DNA from 4 places in the Mesorhizobium sp. LNHC209A00 genome. Region 2 is predicted to be linked to each of the others. Evidence: riboswitches for the same ligand, from Rfam matches in the RefSeq annotation. Region 2 holds a riboswitch; each other region holds the start of a gene.
The links. A riboswitch is a leader RNA that binds a small molecule or an ion and turns the genes downstream of it on or off. The one in region 2 is predicted to bind cobalamin.
Positions count from the first base shown of each region.

Region 1: another riboswitch for cobalamin. It lies ahead of X739_RS163890 (DUF1636 family protein); the one in region 2 lies ahead of bluB (5,6-dimethylbenzimidazole synthase).
Region 3: another riboswitch for cobalamin. It lies ahead of metE (5-methyltetrahydropteroyltriglutamate--homocysteine S-methyltransferase); the one in region 2 lies ahead of bluB (5,6-dimethylbenzimidazole synthase).
Region 4: another riboswitch for cobalamin. It lies ahead of X739_RS164180 (CbtB domain-containing protein); the one in region 2 lies ahead of bluB (5,6-dimethylbenzimidazole synthase).

Region 1 covers NZ_AYWT01000001.1:401,681-405,665, reverse strand. Annotated here, with positions in the region: gene cobN (cobaltochelatase subunit CobN) at 1-637, opposite strand, end outside; gene cobW (cobalamin biosynthesis protein CobW) at 656-1,693, opposite strand; gene X739_RS163890 (DUF1636 family protein) at 1,696-2,124, opposite strand; cobalamin riboswitch at 2,162-2,368, opposite strand; gene X739_RS163895 (winged helix-turn-helix domain-containing protein) at 2,398-3,597, opposite strand; gene X739_RS163900 (NADH-quinone oxidoreductase subunit A) at 3,932-3,985, shown strand, end outside.
Region 2 covers NZ_AYWT01000004.1:74,799-78,783, reverse strand. Annotated here, with positions in the region: gene X739_RS153795 (TetR/AcrR family transcriptional regulator) at 1-126, shown strand, start outside; gene X739_RS153800 (hypothetical protein) at 216-1,199, shown strand; partial or broken gene bluB (5,6-dimethylbenzimidazole synthase) at 1,316-1,921, opposite strand; cobalamin riboswitch at 1,993-2,175, opposite strand; gene X739_RS153805 (histone deacetylase family protein) at 2,354-3,280, shown strand; gene X739_RS153810 (exodeoxyribonuclease VII small subunit) at 3,284-3,535, shown strand; gene X739_RS153815 (DUF2277 domain-containing protein) at 3,627-3,893, shown strand; gene X739_RS153820 (pirin family protein) at 3,933-3,985, shown strand, end outside.
Region 3 covers NZ_AYWT01000033.1:7,624-11,608, reverse strand. Annotated here, with positions in the region: partial or broken gene X739_RS0136195 (adenosine kinase) at 1-474, shown strand, start outside; cobalamin riboswitch at 999-1,201, shown strand; gene metE (5-methyltetrahydropteroyltriglutamate--homocysteine S-methyltransferase) at 1,296-3,647, shown strand.
Region 4 covers NZ_AYWT01000001.1:334,560-338,544, forward strand. Annotated here, with positions in the region: gene cobO (cob(I)yrinic acid a,c-diamide adenosyltransferase) at 1-388, opposite strand, end outside; gene cobU (bifunctional adenosylcobinamide kinase/adenosylcobinamide-phosphate guanylyltransferase) at 390-905, opposite strand; gene X739_RS164185 (CbtA family protein) at 898-1,701, opposite strand; gene X739_RS164180 (CbtB domain-containing protein) at 1,717-1,896, opposite strand; cobalamin riboswitch at 1,932-2,131, opposite strand; gene X739_RS164175 (aromatic ring-hydroxylating dioxygenase subunit alpha) at 2,274-3,440, shown strand; gene X739_RS164170 (MFS transporter) at 3,581-3,985, opposite strand, start outside.

The DNA of each region.
Region 1 (3,985 bases), on a different contig from region 2:
CGGCGGCAAGCAGCATCGATCGGTAGAAGAGAATCGGGATAATGGGAGTGTCGCTATTGGAACCGGCCGGCTCCTCCGAGACCCCCAATCCAGCCTGATAGTACCCGGCCTTCGGCACGCTGACCGGGTTGGCGACGGGCGTATCCTGTCCGGCCAGGCCTGCCAGCTTGTGCACCAGCGCGCTCATATTGGCCGGGCCGCCCTCGCGGAAATAGCCGAGCAGGCCGTCCAGTTCGGCACGCGGCAGCGTCGAGGCTTCGACCAGCCTGAGATCCTCGTCGTGGCTTTCGCCGGGAAGCAGCGCCAGTTTGATGCCGCGTTCGCGGGCAATCACCGCCAGTTGGTCGCAGCCATAGCGCCACCACTCGTAGCCGCCGAGGATGCGCACCAGGATGATTTTGGCGTGGCGGGCGACGGTGTCGATCCAGAGGTCGACGGACATGGGATGGCGCAGGTCGCGCAGTGCGGCCAGCCGCATCGAGGGCAGGCGACCGGCATCCGCCTTCCACGCCGCAGCCAGTCCGGCGAGATCGCTGTCGGTGAAGGATAGGGCCACGATGTCCGCCGGCGCCTGCCTGAGATCGACAGGCTCGGCGAGGTCGTCGAGCGAGGCGGAGGTCGTCGTGAGGATGTGCATCGCGGCCCGGCCTGGAAATCAGCCGGCGAGGATACGTTCGATCGCAGGACGGTTCAGCCCCTTGGGGCCGATGACGACGAGGCGCGATCGGCGGTCGTCCCCGGCGGTCCAGGCACGGTCGTAGTAATGATTGACCCGCGGGCCGACGGCCTGCAGCAGGAGCCGCATCGGCTTGCCGCCGACCTCGACGAAGCCTTTCACGCGCAGCACGTTTTCCTGTTCGGCGGCGGCGGCGACGCGCTTTGCCAACTCGTCGGGATTGGCGATCGAGGGAATGTCGACGATGAACGTGTCGAAGTCGTCATGCTCGTGATCGAATGCGCCGTCATGGTGGGACTTGCGGTTCTCGATGTCGTCCTCGACGGCGAGACCGAGCCCGAGCAGCACCGAGGGATCGACCTTGCCATGGGACGTCGGCACGATCTTCACGGCGCGGGCGGAGTGTTCGTTGACGATGGCCTTGGCGCGAGCCGAGCCGGCGGCGTCCATCAGGTCGCTCTTCGACAGGATGATCAGGTCGGCGCAGGCGATCTGATCCTCGAACACTTCCTCGACCGGATCGTCATGGTCGAGGCTCTCGTCCTGCGCGCGCTGCGCCTGCAGGGCGTCCATGTCGTTGGCGACGCGGCCTTCCGCCAGTGCGGGGCCGTCGACCACGGCGATGACGCCATCGACGGTCACGCGGCTCTTCACCGTCGGCCACTGGAAGGCTTGGACCAGAGGCTTGGGCAGAGCGAGGCCCGAGGTTTCGATCAGGATATGGTCGACCTTCGGCGTCAGCGACAGGATCTTGTCGAGGGCCGGCACGAAATCGTCGGCCACGGTGCAGCAGATGCAGCCATTGGCCAGTTCGACGATGTTTTCCTCTGGGCAGGTGTCGATGCCGCAGCCCTTGAGGATCTCGCCGTCGATGCCGATGTCGCCGAACTCGTTGACGATGATGGCAATCCGCTTGCCGCCCGCGTTTTCCAGGAGATGGCGGACCAGCGTCGTCTTGCCGGCGCCGAGGAAGCCGGTGACGACGGTGCAGGGAACGCGAGACAGAGATGTTGTCATGATCAGTCTTTCAGCATGTCGAGGGGTGGAATGCGGGCAACGAGGCCGCGCTTGAGGCTATCGGGCCTGCCCCGCCAGGGAATGAGGCCGTCGCTCGAGGTGGCGAAGAGTTTCGCGCCGGTGACGAGATCGGCGCCGCTGGTCGTGGTCAGATCGCCGAACACATAGCTCCAGCAGCCGTCGCGCAGGATCGCGGCGCTAAGCCGGCGCTTGCAATTGCCGAGGCATTCGACCGTGCGGACGCGAATCTTCTCGGCCAAGGCGGCTTGGCGCGTATCTTCAGCCAAAAGTTCGCCGGCCCGGGGACGGGCGTCGGAGCCGGTCTCGTCGCGACAGGAAGCGCAGACAATGACCGTGATGCCGGCCAGGGAATCATCCCCGCCGGACGAAATGTCGGTTGTTTCAGCCGAAAAGCTGCTGTCGCGATCCAAATCAGGCTCCTTGCCCGGAAAACCCGCCAGGCGATCGGATTATTGCATTCCAGACGGCAGGTCTCCTGGCTCGCGGGTCATCGCCTTGGTAGCCGCCTTCCCGGGACAATCCCAGTGGCTTTCGGCCTTGGCTCTTCGCTCACAGTTGCGGGGACAGCCGCGGATTTGGGATTTTCAATCCCGCACCGCATTCCCTCTTGGCTCCTCCCTTTGCCGAGAGGAGACCGTCTGGATGGGATTTAGGCTCTTGCAGGCAGCGGTGTCAACGCGAGCTTACGACACCGCGATGTCGGACAGCGCCGGGCCGAGATCGCCGACAGGGGTTATTTCCATGCGCTCAAGGCCAAGCCAGCCCTGCATCTGCTTCAATTCCTCGAAGAGCTGGGCGGCGGTTTCGGGCGGTGCGTCGGGCTCGGGGTAGGCGGCATGGACGCGCAGGACACTGGCCGGCCGGTCGGCCTTGAGGTCGATGCGCGCCACAATCCTGTCGCCGAGCAGGAAAGGCAGGACATAGTAGCCATATTGCCGCTTGTCGGCCGGCGTGTAGATTTCGATGCGGTAATGGAAGTCGAACAGCCGCTCTGAGCGCGAGCGCTCGAAGACGACCGGATCGAACGGCGCCAGCAGGGCGCGGGCCTCGATCTTGCGCGGCATACGGGCGTCCTTGTGAAGGTAAGCCGGCTTTTCCCAGCCCTCGACACGGACCGGCAGCAAGTCGCCGAGTTCGACCAGTTCCTCCAGCCGGCCTTTCATGTCGGCCGGCGAGAGTCGAAAATAGTCGCGCAGGTCGCCTGAAGTCGCCACGCCATGGGCACGGGCGGAAATGCGCAGCAATTCGCGATGCGCGTCCTCAGGCGTCGGTACCGGCAGATCGAGGATCGGCTGCGGCAGCACGCGCTCCGGGAGGTCGTAGAAGCGCTCGAAGCCGCGTCGGTGCGCGGTGGTAATGCGCCCGGCCCAGAACAGCCACTCGAAGGCGTGCTTGGCGTGGCTCCAACCCCACCAGCCGCCGGAGCCTTTCTGGCCTTCGAGCGCCGAAGCGGCGATCGGCCCGCGCGCGACGACCTCGCGGTAGATCTCTTCTATATAGGCGGCGTGCTCGCGGCCCCATTTGGCCAGTCCCGGATACATTTCATCGCCTTGCTCGGCGCGCTGCATGCGCCAGCGCATCAGCGGGTAGGTCTCGACGGGCAGGAACGAGGCTTCATGCGCCCAATATTCGAAGACGGTGCGCTTGCGCGTCACGGCGGCGTTGTCGAGCAAAGCGAGGGGATAGGGGCCGAGACGCGAATAGAGCGGCATGTAATGAGCGCGCACCACGGCACTGACGGAATCGATCTGCAACAGGCCGGTGCGGGACAGAACGCGGGCGAAATGGCGACGGTCCGGCGTGCCGGCCGGGCGGGGATCGAGAAATCCCTGGGCGGCGAGCGCGATGCGCCGGGCGGCGGCAAGCGAGATCTTTTCCTTCATGCGGATGCGTCTCTGATGGACCTGTCTGGCACATTGCTGGGCGTGATTCCCATCCATGCTAGCAGGGTTTTGGCGGCAACCGTGTCAGGAGAGAAAAGTGGAGTTTAAAGCGAAGGAAATCAAACAGGAGCGGATGGGACCAGTTTCTCCCGGAATGCCGTCCAGCGCGGAGTTTTGAACAAGGTTTGACTTGCTTCGCTGGAAGTGCTGCGCTAACCCTCGCCGCGTTGCAGCATAGGCCCCTTAAAACGGTTCAGCGGTTAATCTGTCACGCTTCCGCATTAAGGTTCGGTGCTGTAGTCAAAGTGGATTGGCGCCAACGGAAAGCCGCTGCATGAACGCACTTCTCAGTTCGTACCTGCCCATCGTCCTGTTTATCGGCGTGGCA
Region 2 (3,985 bases):
AGCAGCCAGGCTGCGCAGCGGATCGCCAATTCGCCAGATCCCGAAGCGACCTCGAAAATGGTGGTGGCCGCGTTCAAGCAATTGCTCGAAGGCCTGCTGAAAAAACCGGAAGCGCTTTCAAGATGAACCTCCATGGCAGTCCCGCCACCACCTGCAATTGACAATAGCCGGTTTGAGCGCATCCTCGGCAGCCATCTCTGAGGGGAGATTCGGGCATGTGGGATTTCGGTATCGGCAGGTCGGTGTCCATCATGATGCGGACCTGGCCTTTCATTGTCTTTCGCATGATCGTCTATTTCGGCATCACGCTGGCCTACATCATGGCAACCGGCACCGGCGCATCCGTCGGCTATGGCGTCGGCCATATTTCCACCGATCCCGACGGACCATTGTCTTTTGCGATGTGGGGCGGCGTGGTCGGTTTCGGCATCGTCTCGATCGCCGTCTACTGGATCCGCGAATACATCCTCTACGTCGTCAAAGCGGGCCATATAGCCGTCATGGTGCATCTGATCGACGGCCATGATGTTCCCGACGGCCAGAACCAGATCGCCTACGCAAAAGAGATCGTGACCGAGCGTTTTGCCGAGGCCAACATCCTTTTTGTTGTCGACCAATTGGTCAAGGGCGCCATCCGCGCCATCACCGGCCTGCTCGGCGGCATCGCGGCCTTCCTGCCTATTCCTGGGCTGAGCGGACTGGTTTCGTTCCTCAACACTGTGATTCGCCTGTCGCTGACCTATGTCGACGAGATCATTCTTGGCTACAACATCCGCATCAATTCGTCCTCGCCGTTCGAAACCGCGCGCCAAGGCGTCGTGCTCTACGCCCAGAACGGTAAGACCATGGTCAAGAACGCCGTCTGGCTGGCGGTCATCATGTGGGCCGTGTCGTTCGTGATTTTCCTGCTGATGCTCGCTCCGGCAGCCGCTATTCTTTACGTCATGCCCGGGCAGCTCGCCGGCTGGGCTTTCGTGCTGGCAATCGTCTTTGCCTGGGCTTTCAAGGCGGCCTTCATCGAGCCCTTCGCCATTGCCTGCCTGATGCAGGTCTATTTTAAGACCATCGAGGGTCAGGTGCCCGATGCCGCCTGGGACGCCAGGCTGGCCGAAGCTTCGTCGAAGTTCAGGGAACTCAAGGACAAGGCGCTCTCCACTTTCGGCGGTTCGCGCTGGGGCACGGCCGGCGCGACGAGCTGATCGGCCGGGCTCGCGGGCGCACCGGCGACGGTGCCGAGGCGCGCCACTGCTGATTTGAGCGGCGCTTCGCCTTGCCCGCGAAAAGTCTCGCTCATGATCAGCTCGGGCAGCGGCAGCCGCCGGCCCCAGCCATGCGTTTCGAGGTCCGGCTTCGGTGCGAACTCGGAAACGCGGCCGACGCAGAGATAGGCGATCGGCGTCACGTGATCGGGAATCGCCAGCAGGCTTTTCAGCGCTTGCGCCTCGATGATGCTGACCCAGCCGACCCCAACGCCCTCGGCACGCGCGGCCAGCCAGAAATTCTGCACCGCGCAGACCGTGCTGTAGAGATCCATCTCCGGATTGTGCCACCGCCCCAATGGCGAGCCTTTCGAGCGCTCGCGGTCGCAGGTGATGCAGATGTTTAGCGCGCTTTCGCAAATGCCTTCGAGCTTGAGCTTGCGGTAGAGCGCCTGCCGTTCTGCCTCTATTTCAGGCAGTTCCCGTTCTCGCGCGGCCAGGAACAGGTCGCGCACCTCCGCCCGCCGCGCGGCATCGCGGATGACGATGAAGTTCCAGGGTTGCATGAAGCCGACCGATGGCGCGTGGTGGGCGGCAAGCAGCAGCCGCGCCAGCACCTCGTCGTCGATCGCCTCCGATGTAAAATGGCTGCGGACGTCGCGCCGCGTAAACATGGCACGGTAAACCGCGTCGCGCGCACTCTGGTCAAATCCATCGCCCATTTGAGCGGTCATGGCTTCCCGCATCGCGTGTCCCCTTGCGATTGCAATCGATGCCATCCGCCTGACCATGCGGATGACGATGCCTGCCAGGCCGGTCTTCTGGCTCGGGATCAACCCGCGTCCGGTGCCTTCCCGTCATCGACAGTGGCATCTACCGGCGCGGTCCCCCTCACAGCGTTGGGCACGCCACGGAGTTCAACCGTGTTCCCGATTCTCCCGCCAGAGCATTTGTAGCCAAGTGGAAACACTTGGCGTCGCGGAATGCGGCTAAAACAAACAGACCAGCAGGCACCAGGCAGTAGCGGCAGTCTTACTCCGAAGGGCCGACGACGCCAATGCCCGCAGCGACATGAATGGACGCAGGTTCGATTTTCCCCAGCGATCAAGCCGCAACGCATGGCCATCACGGCGCCGGGGCACTAGATAGGGGGCATGGCAACTCGTCTCTACACGCACCCGATCTTTCTCGAACACATCACCCCGCCCGGTCACCCCGAGCGGCCCGACCGCCTGCGCGCCATCGAGCGCGTGCTCGACGACGAAGCTTTTGCCGCGCTTGACCGCGTCGAGGCACCGCAAGGCGACGAAGCGACCATCCTCTACGCGCATCCCGCCGATTTCGTCGCGCGTGTCCGCGCCGCCATCCCCGACGAAGGCATTGCCCGCATCGACGCAGACACCACCGCCAGCCCGAAAAGCTGGCAGGCGGTGATTACGGCGATCGGTGCCGCCAATGCCGCCGTCGACGACGTCTTTGCGGGCCGCGCCGACAATGTCTTCGTCGCCGCCCGTCCGCCCGGCCACCATGCCGAAAAGACCACTGCCATGGGCTTCTGCTTCTTCAACACGGCGGCAATCGCGGCCCGCTACGCGCAGAAGAAGCACGGCGCCGAGCGCGTCGCCGTCGTCGACTGGGACGTGCATCACGGCAATGGCACGCAGGATATTTTTTGGGACGATCCCTCGGTGCTTTATTGCTCGACGCACCAGATGCCCCTTTATCCCGGCACGGGCGCGAAGAGCGAGACCGGCGCCGGCAACATCGTCAATGCGCCGCTGGCGCCTCGGACCGGCAGCGAGGTGTTTCGTGATGCGTTCCTGTCGCGCGTGCTGCCGGCACTCGACAATTTCGCGCCGGATCTGATTGTCATTTCGGCCGGCTTCGATGCGCACCATCGCGACCCGCTGGCGGAAATCAATCTGACCGAGGACGATTTCGACTGGGCGACCGGCCAGCTGATGCAGCGCGCCGCAATCCACGGCGGCAACCGGCTCGTCAGCCTGCTCGAGGGCGGCTACGATCTGCAGGGATTGGCATTTTCGGTCGCCGCCCATGTCGGGCGACTGATGAAAGGATGAATGATGACCGGTGAGATCAACGAAGACGTCAAGGCGATGAGCTTTGAACAGGCGCTCGACGCACTGGAGAAGATCGTCGATGATCTGGAGCGGGGCGACGTGCCGCTCGACCAGTCTATCCGGATTTACGAGCGGGGCGAGGCGCTGAAGGTCCATTGCGACCGGCTGCTGAAGGCCGCCGAGGACAAGGTCGAGAAGATCAGGCTGTCGCGCGACGGCAAGCCGGTTGGAACCGAGCCGCTCGACGCGGACTGAGTCCGGAGCAGCCTTACCGATTTTTGGACACGATCATCATTGAGGATACAGTTCGTCCCGATTGAAACGGACAAGAGGAGATACGGAAGCGATGTGCAGAAACATCAAGACCCTGTTCAATTTTGATCCGCCGGCAACTAACGACGAAGTCCGTGACGCGGCACTGCAGTTTGTCGGGAAGCTGAGCGGCACGACGCGGCCTTCTGCCAAGAACCAGCATGCGTTCGATCATGCGGTCGAAGCCATCGCCGCATCCGCACGCGAATTGCTCGATTCCCTCGAAACCCACCAGCATCCGCGCAATCGCGAAGAGGTGGCGGCCAAATTAAAAGCAAAAGCGGCGATCCGGTTCGCCTGATATGCCCACGCGCCCGCTGACCGCTGACGAGGAGAGTTCATGAGCTTCTTCCCCGGCAAAGACCCTGAGGCCGGCGATGCCTTCGCCAGCGA
Region 3 (3,985 bases), on a different contig from region 2:
AAACTGGCGCACGCGGCCGGTCGCGAAGTATCGATGACCTTGTCGGATTCGTTCTGCGTCGACCGCTACCGCGACGAGTTCCTCGAACTGATGCGCTCGGGCACGGTCGACATCGTCTTTGCCAACAGCCATGAGATCAAGTCGCTCTACCAGACCTCGTCCTTCGACGAAGCGGTGGCGCAGATCCGCAAGGACTGCAAGATCGCCGCCGTCACACGCTCGGAAAAAGGCTCGGTTATCGTGCGCGGCCACGAGACCGTCACCATCCAGGCGACGACGATCCGCGAGTTGGTCGACACCACCGGCGCCGGCGACCTCTATGCCGCCGGTTTCCTGCATGGCTACACGCAGGGACGCAACCTCAAGACCTGCGGCGACCTTGGCTCGCTGGTGTCCGGCCTGGTGATCCAGCAGATCGGCCCAAGGCCGAGGGAGAATTTGCGCCGCGAGGCGGAACGGGCTGGGTTGCTGTAGTGGGCGAGCAACTAACCAGCTGCCCTGCTGAGACGATCATCGCAGTGGCCGAACTGTGTCAAACCTCGCTCATATCGACAGCCATTCGATGTGGAAGGCCAATAAGGTTCCTGAGGTAACGGAGAACTCGCGGCGACCGTCGGAGCACTTGAACTTGCGATCACGTCCCGCGTAGCAGCGAAGGATGCCGAATGCGGGCAGACTGGTTCGCATTGGTCTGGGACCAGCGGAACTGGCAGCTGGGCTTCATCCTCGTCAATCTCATTACAGGACGGGACGGGCCAACTTCGGCTTGTTGTTCTGCCAAGCACGGACGAGTGGATGCCAATAATCTATGAGAACAGGTCGTTCACCCAAGCTGCGTCGCAGCCCGACACGAATCCGCCAGTTGGACAATGGTGGCGGCGGAGCAGCGCCGCCAATGGGAGACTGAATATTTCACAATGTTAGACAAGCGAAAAAGCGCGATCACATAACGACATAAACATTTCGTTATGCGTCATTGACAAAAGAGCGGACTGCTGTGATTGTCTGCGTGTCGTGGTTCTCGCGTGCGGCGCTGCCGCAACGGAGCTAAGAGGGAAGCCGGTGCGATGCCGGCGCTGCCCCCGCAACTGTTAGCGGCGAGCCAAACCAACTCATGTCACTGAGGCGAATACCCTCGGGAAGACCGGTAGAGGCTATGACCCCGCGAGCCAGGAGACCTGCCACGGCGAATTACGTCCACGGGCGGGGTGTCTCGGTGGCCGCTGCAAGCCGGCGTTCGTGCCGGCCTGCTAGCGCCTTCCTTGTCATCGACGCCCCAACCATCGGGGTATGACATGACTGACTCTCAGCAAATTCCTGTAGCAACGCTCGGCGTGCCGCGCTTCGGTCGTCGGCGAGAACTGAAATTCGCGCTTGAAAGCTACTGGTCCGGAACATCGTCCGCTGGCGACCTTCTTGCGACGTCGAAGGCGCTCCGTGCCGCTAGCTGGGAAGAGCAGCGCAATCGCGGCGTGTCGAAAATCCCGTCAAACGACTTCTCGCTTTACGACCATGTGCTCGACACCGCAGCCATGGTCGGCGCCATTCCCTCCCGTTACGGCTGGAATAGCGGCGAGGTCCCACTTGACATCTACTTCGCAATGGCGCGCGGCAACCAGGGTCAGAAGGAGGATTGTGCACACGCTGGTCACCAGGAGGCGGCTCATGGGCCCGGTGTAACCGCGATGGAAATGACCAAGTGGTTTGACACAAACTACCACTACATTGTGCCGGAACTTGATGATGATCAGACGTTCGCCCTCTCGTCGACAAGACCCGTCGATTACTTCCTCGAGGCCCAAGCTCTCGGCATTCACACACGCCCAGTCATCCTTGGACCCATCACCTTCCTCAAGCTGGCGAAATCGCCTGCCGAAGGGTTCGATCCTATCGCGCTCCTACCGCGGCTGCTGCCTGTTTACGAGCAACTCCTGCAGAGGCTGAAGCTGTCGGGAGCCGACTGGGTGCAGATCGATGAGCCAGCGCTTGTCCTCGATCTGAACTCCAACGAACGAGCTGCGTTCGAGTTCGCCTATGGCCAGCTGTCGAAAGCCGCGCCCGAGCTGAAGATCATGCTGGCTACATATTTCGGGCATCTGGGAGACAATCTCGAAACCGCGGTTTCTCTGCCCCTGGCCGGGCTGCATATTGATCTCGTGCGCGCTCCCGAGCAGCTGGAAACGGTGGGTCGGCTCGCTCCGAAGGATCTGGTGCTCTCGCTTGGCTTGATCGATGGCCGCAACGTCTGGCGTGCGAACCTGCCCGCCATTCTCGACCGCATCAAACCGATCGTCGCCGGCTGGCCCTTGGACCGCGTCGAGATCGCGCCTTCTTGCTCGATGCTGCATGTGCCGATCGACCTGCGCATGGAGACGGAACTCGACGCCGACATCAGCTCGTGGCTCGCCTTCGCGGCCCAGAAGACCGACGAATTGGTGTTGCTGGCCCGGGCCCTGTCCCAAGGCAGAGATGCGGTGGCTGGCTCGTTGAAAGCGTCTGCCGAGGCTGCCGCCACGCGCGTGACATCCACGAGGATCCATGACCCGCTTGTTCAGGGGCGGATCGCTAGCATTGACGACAGCGCGAAGCGACGAGAGAGCGCTTTTGCCGAGCGCTCCAGAGTCCAAGCCGGCTCACTCGGGCTGCCGCCGTTCCCGACGACGACCATCGGGTCCTTCCCGCAGACGCCGCAGGTACGCAAGGCGCGGGCCGCTCATGCGAAGGGCCAGCTGAGCTATGTCGACTACGAGACGTTCCTGAAGAAGGAGATCGAGGCTGCAATTCGCTGGCAGGAAGAGATCGGGCTGGACGTGCTGGTGCACGGTGAGTTCGAGCGAAACGACATGGTACAGCATTTCGGCGAGCAGCTGTCTGGCTTCGCCTTCACCCAGCATGCCTGGGTACAAAGCTATGGGTCGCGCTACGTGCGTCCCCCCATCATTTTCGGCGACGTATCGAGGCGCAATCCGATGACAGTGCTCTGGTGGCAATTCGCCCAGTCGCTTACGGAAAAGCCCGTGAAGGGAATGCTCACAGGCCCAGTCACCATTCTCAACTGGTCTTTTGTTCGCGACGACGTACCCCGCTCCGAAGCCTGCCGCCAGATCGCGCTCGCCATCCGCGACGAAGTGAGGGATCTCGAAAGGTCGGGCGCAAGGATGGTGCAGATCGATGAGGCCGCGTTTCGCGAAGGATTGCCACTGCGCCAGTCTGACTGGAAAGTCTATCTCGACTGGGCTGTCGAATGCTTCCGGATCGCTTCAACGGGTGTAAAGGACGCGACTCAAATCCATACCCACATGTGCTATTCGGAGTTCAACGAGATCATCGACGCGATCGCTGGAATGGATGCGGATGTCATTTCGATTGAGACGTCGCGCTCGAAGATGGAACTGCTGGACGCCTTCACGAGCTCCAAATATCCGAACGAGATCGGTCCCGGCGTCTATGACATTCACTCACCACGCGTCCCGGAAGTCGGCGAGATTTCGGACTTAGTCATGCTTGCCCGGGAGCGACTGTCCGACGGCCAACTGTGGATAAACCCGGACTGTGGCCTCAAAACACGCAAATGGGAGGAGGTCCGCCCTGCCCTCATTAACATGGTCGCGGCAGCACGCGCGCTCCGGCAGAAAGTGCAGGCGTGAGGCTTCTCTTCCTCACCGTGTGGGGAGTTGCCGGCTGGCGGATGTCGGCCGGGAATATGCCAAACCGATCACACTCTTGGAAATAAGCCACTCGGCGAAAATGTGCGATTTTCCTTCGGCACGTGTCCTCATCCCGCAGAAATATGAATGTGACACTACGCTATAGTATTGGTCCTTGGGAACATACAGGCCCCGCGCCTCGAACAAATCGTACACACGTCGTTTCTCAAAGTAGACTGCTTGGCACGTTCGCTCAGGCGGCGACAATATATGGTGCTGCGCGTCTGTCCGCTTCCCCAGTTGATTCGCGCAGACGACGGGCGAGGTGGCAGGTTTCG
Region 4 (3,985 bases), on a different contig from region 2:
CAAGGCTGATCGAGGGATCGTCGATCAATTCCAGGGCCTTGGCCCAGGCGGCCTCGGCGGCCGCGATGTCGCGCTTCAGGTCCTGGGTCTCCCAGGTGAAACCCTCGCCCATTGCATGCCAGACGACGCGGTCGCCAAAGGCGGCAAAGGCGTCCTTCTCGCCGGTGTGCCATTTGCCCTTGATGAACTGAACGACGCCGACGCGCTTGCCGTAGCCGAGCATGCGCAGCGCGAGACCGAAGGCGGCCGTGGTCTTGCCCTTGCCGGGACCGGTGTTGACGATCAGCAATCCCTTCTCCATCGTCTTGCCCGCAACCTCGGCGTCCTGCACCGCCTTGCGCTTGGCCATCTTGGCGCGATGGCGTTCTTCATCCTTGTCGTCGGTCATTTCACTTCACCTTGAGCGGGAGCCCCGCCACCATGAGCAGCACCGTGTCGGCCACTGCCGCGACCCGCTGGTTAAGTCGGCCGGCGTCATCGCGAAACCGGCGCGCCAACGCGTTGTCGGGCACGATGCCCTGCCCGACCTCGTTCGTCACCACGAACCACGGTCCGCGCGGCCGAGACAGCACGTCCGCCAGCCGTCGGCACGCGGCATCGACGTCGTGATCGGCCAGCATGTGATTGGTCAGCCACAGCGTCAGACAGTCGACAAGCACCGGCTGACCGTCCGGCGACGCCTCCAGCGCTTCGGCGAGGTCGAGTGGCGCATCGATGGTCGACCAGCCCTCACCGCGCCGCCAGCGGTGCAGCGCGATGCGCTCGCGCATCTCGTTGTCATAAGCTTGCGCCGTGGCGATATAGGCCCATGGCGAGGCCAATGCCGTCACCAGGGTTTCGGCGTGCGCGCTCTTGCCGGAGCGCGCACCACCGATGATGAAGGTCAGCCTGCCGCGATCAGGCAAAACTGTCGCGCATGCTGGTCGCCGTGCCGGTGAAGCGCCGGCGCACCACGCCCACGATCGCGCCCAGCACCAGCCAGAAGACCAGATTGGTCACCGTCACCGCCACCACGAACTGATGGTGCAGGCCTTCCGGGATCGGCGTCTCGAAACTGTCGGGCTGCGGCGCGCCGACGACATGCGGCGCGACGATCAGCAAGACGGCGAGGATGGTCAATGGCAACGATCTGCGAAACACGATCAGGCCTAGGCCGATCGCGGTCGCGGCCGCCGTTGCCGTCCACCAGATCTGGCGCGGCAGAAGATCGGCCGCCGGCATTGCCGGCAGTTCCGGCTGCAGTCCGAGGCCCGGTGCCAGTGTGAACACGGCAAAGCCGGCCAAGCCCCAGAACACGCCCTGGCGCCAGTTGCCGACGCCACCGAAGAACTCGGAAACCGCGACCAGGACCAGCGCGAAGCCGATGCCGGTGACGATATTGGCAACCACGCTAAAGGCGAAACGCTCGAAACCGTCGGCCGGCGCCCAGCCTTCGTCTTCCTCCGCCGGTGCCATGGCATCGGTGCCCGCGGGCGCGGCAGAGCTCGTGGCATTCCCAGCGGGCGCCACCGTGCTCATCGCGTCATTGGTCGCCGCTGGTGCGGCCGTGTGATCATGGTGGTGGCCGCCGCCGGCCTTTTCGTAGACTTCGGCCTTGAGGATCAGCGGCACGGTGGCATAGGCCTGCATGCAGGCGAGAACGACACCGGCCACAAGCCCCGCGATCGCCGCGACGAACACGACGTTGCGAAACAGATTCATGATGTCGGATCCTCGTTAGTGGCAGGGAAACGCCATCGAGTGGCGATAGTCGTGGGCAGCATTGTGGACCGCATCGATATGCGAGAAGCCGACAAAGCCGACGACGAAGATGCCGAGCAGCGCCGCGAGCGCGAGCTGCATGAAACGCGACTGCGAGGAGACGGAGGCGCCGAGGGAGACGGAAGCGGTAGTCATGTCTTGTCCTTTCGCCCTCCACCCGAGGGCATCGAAGTCAGTTTCCTGTCGCCGGCAGGTCTCCTGGCTCGCGGATAAGCGCCCTTCCCCACCTTCCCGAAGAAAAATCTTCAGTGGCATATGGAGAGGACTACCGCACACAGTTGCGGGGGCAGCCACGGCATTGGGCAGGAATTCCTCCCCGCACCGCATTCCCTCTTGGCTCCAAAAAGGAACCGACGACATCGGCGACTATAGGGAAATTCGCCGCGCCCGGCAAACCAAATTCCGACAACCGCCAGCGCAGGAGCGTCGTATCGGCGAAGCTGCCCTCACCCCGTCCCGATTGACAAACTTCATGGCCGGGTGTCGGCTGGCACCCTCACGGGAAGCCAGCCATGCAGCCCAATGCCAGCGAGCGCGAGCCCTATAACGGCCTGACTCGAACCGAGCCGACGCTGCCCTCATCGGCCTATTGGGACCAGGACAACTATAAGCGCGATCTCGACGCCATCTGGTACAGGGACTGGCTGCTCGTCTGCCGCGAGGCCGATCTTGCCCAGCCTTTGGCATTCCGCACCTTCCGCGTCGGTATGCAGGAAATCCTCGTGCTGCGCGACGACACCGGCGAGTTGCGTGCCTTCCACAACACGTGCCGGCATCGCGGCTCGCAGCTTTGCCAGGAAAGCGAGGGCCGGCTGAAGGCGCGGCTGATCACCTGCCCGTATCATGCCTGGTCCTATTCGCTGCGTGGCGATCTGGTGCGCGTGCCGTCGAAATCGCTGCCTGACGGCTTCGACAAGGCCGATCATCCGCTTTATCGCGTCGCGCTCTCGGTGTGGCGGGGCTTCGTCTTCGTCAATCTGGCGGAAGATGACGCCGGCTCGGCGCAATCCTCCTTCGACCCAGCCTCCGGCGATCTCGGCAACTGGCCGCTGGAAACGCTGGTATCGGGCCATGTGCTGCACAAGGTGATGAACTGTAACTGGAAGATTTTTTGGGAAAACTTCAACGAGTGCCTGCACTGCCCGGGCGTCCACAAGGACCTGTCGCGGCTGGTGCCGATCTATGGCCGCGGCCTGATGAGCCGGCATGACGATCCCGAATGGCTCCGCCACGCCGACAATGACGCGCCGGAATTTTCAGGCGGCCTGCGCGCCGGGGCTGAGACATGGTCGCGTGATGGGCAGACGCACGGGCCGGTCTTCCCGAGCTTGACGCCGGCGGAGCGCAGCGCCGGTCAGACCTATGCCACCAGCCTGCCGTCCATGTTCATCGTCGGCCATGTCGACTATGTCAGGACTGTGCGGCTTACGCCGCTCGGTCCCGAACAGACCGAATTGACCGCAGAATGGCTGTTCGCGCCCGAGGCGCTCGCCGAGACCGACATCGACAACATCGTCGCCTTCGGCACACAGGTGCTGGAGGAGGACGCGGCGATCTGCGAGGTCAACCAGAAGGGGCTGCGCTCGATGCGTCATACAGCTGGCGTGCTGATGCCCGAGGAGTACGACCTGCACCGCTTCCACGATTGGGTGCGCGAGCGCCATGCCGCGGTGACATGAGGTCTGTCGACATTCAGGTCAGGCCAAGCCGAGAAGGGCGGAGGTCGAGAACCGGAACGGAACGTACTTTCGGGTACGTGATTACCGGAAGCGCGCAAACCTGCCGTTCGCAGGCCGGCATCACCTGAATATCGACATACCTACAGCGACTTCGGCAGATATCGCCAGGTCACGAAGCCGCAAAACGCGGCCAGTAGTGCGAGCGTGACGAACACCGATCCCAGACCGAAAAAGGCCAGCACCACCGAATAGACCAGCGGCGGCGTCAGTTCGGAGAAATCGAGATAGGTGCGGTAGACCGCAGCCATCTGCGCGCGCTCATAAGAGCGCACCGAGCGCATGAAGGCGGTCGAACCCAGCGCGTCGAGCGCGATCGTGAAGAAGGCGCCGCACAGCAGGAAGGCGCCGGTGAGCAGCGGCACGGTTACGCCCACGGCACCGGCCGCCAGCAACGTCGCCGACATGGCGAAATAGGCAAATGTCATGGTCCTGCGGCCGCCGAAGCGCTTTCCCGCCTTGCCCCAGAAGATCGCCATGAACAGCAG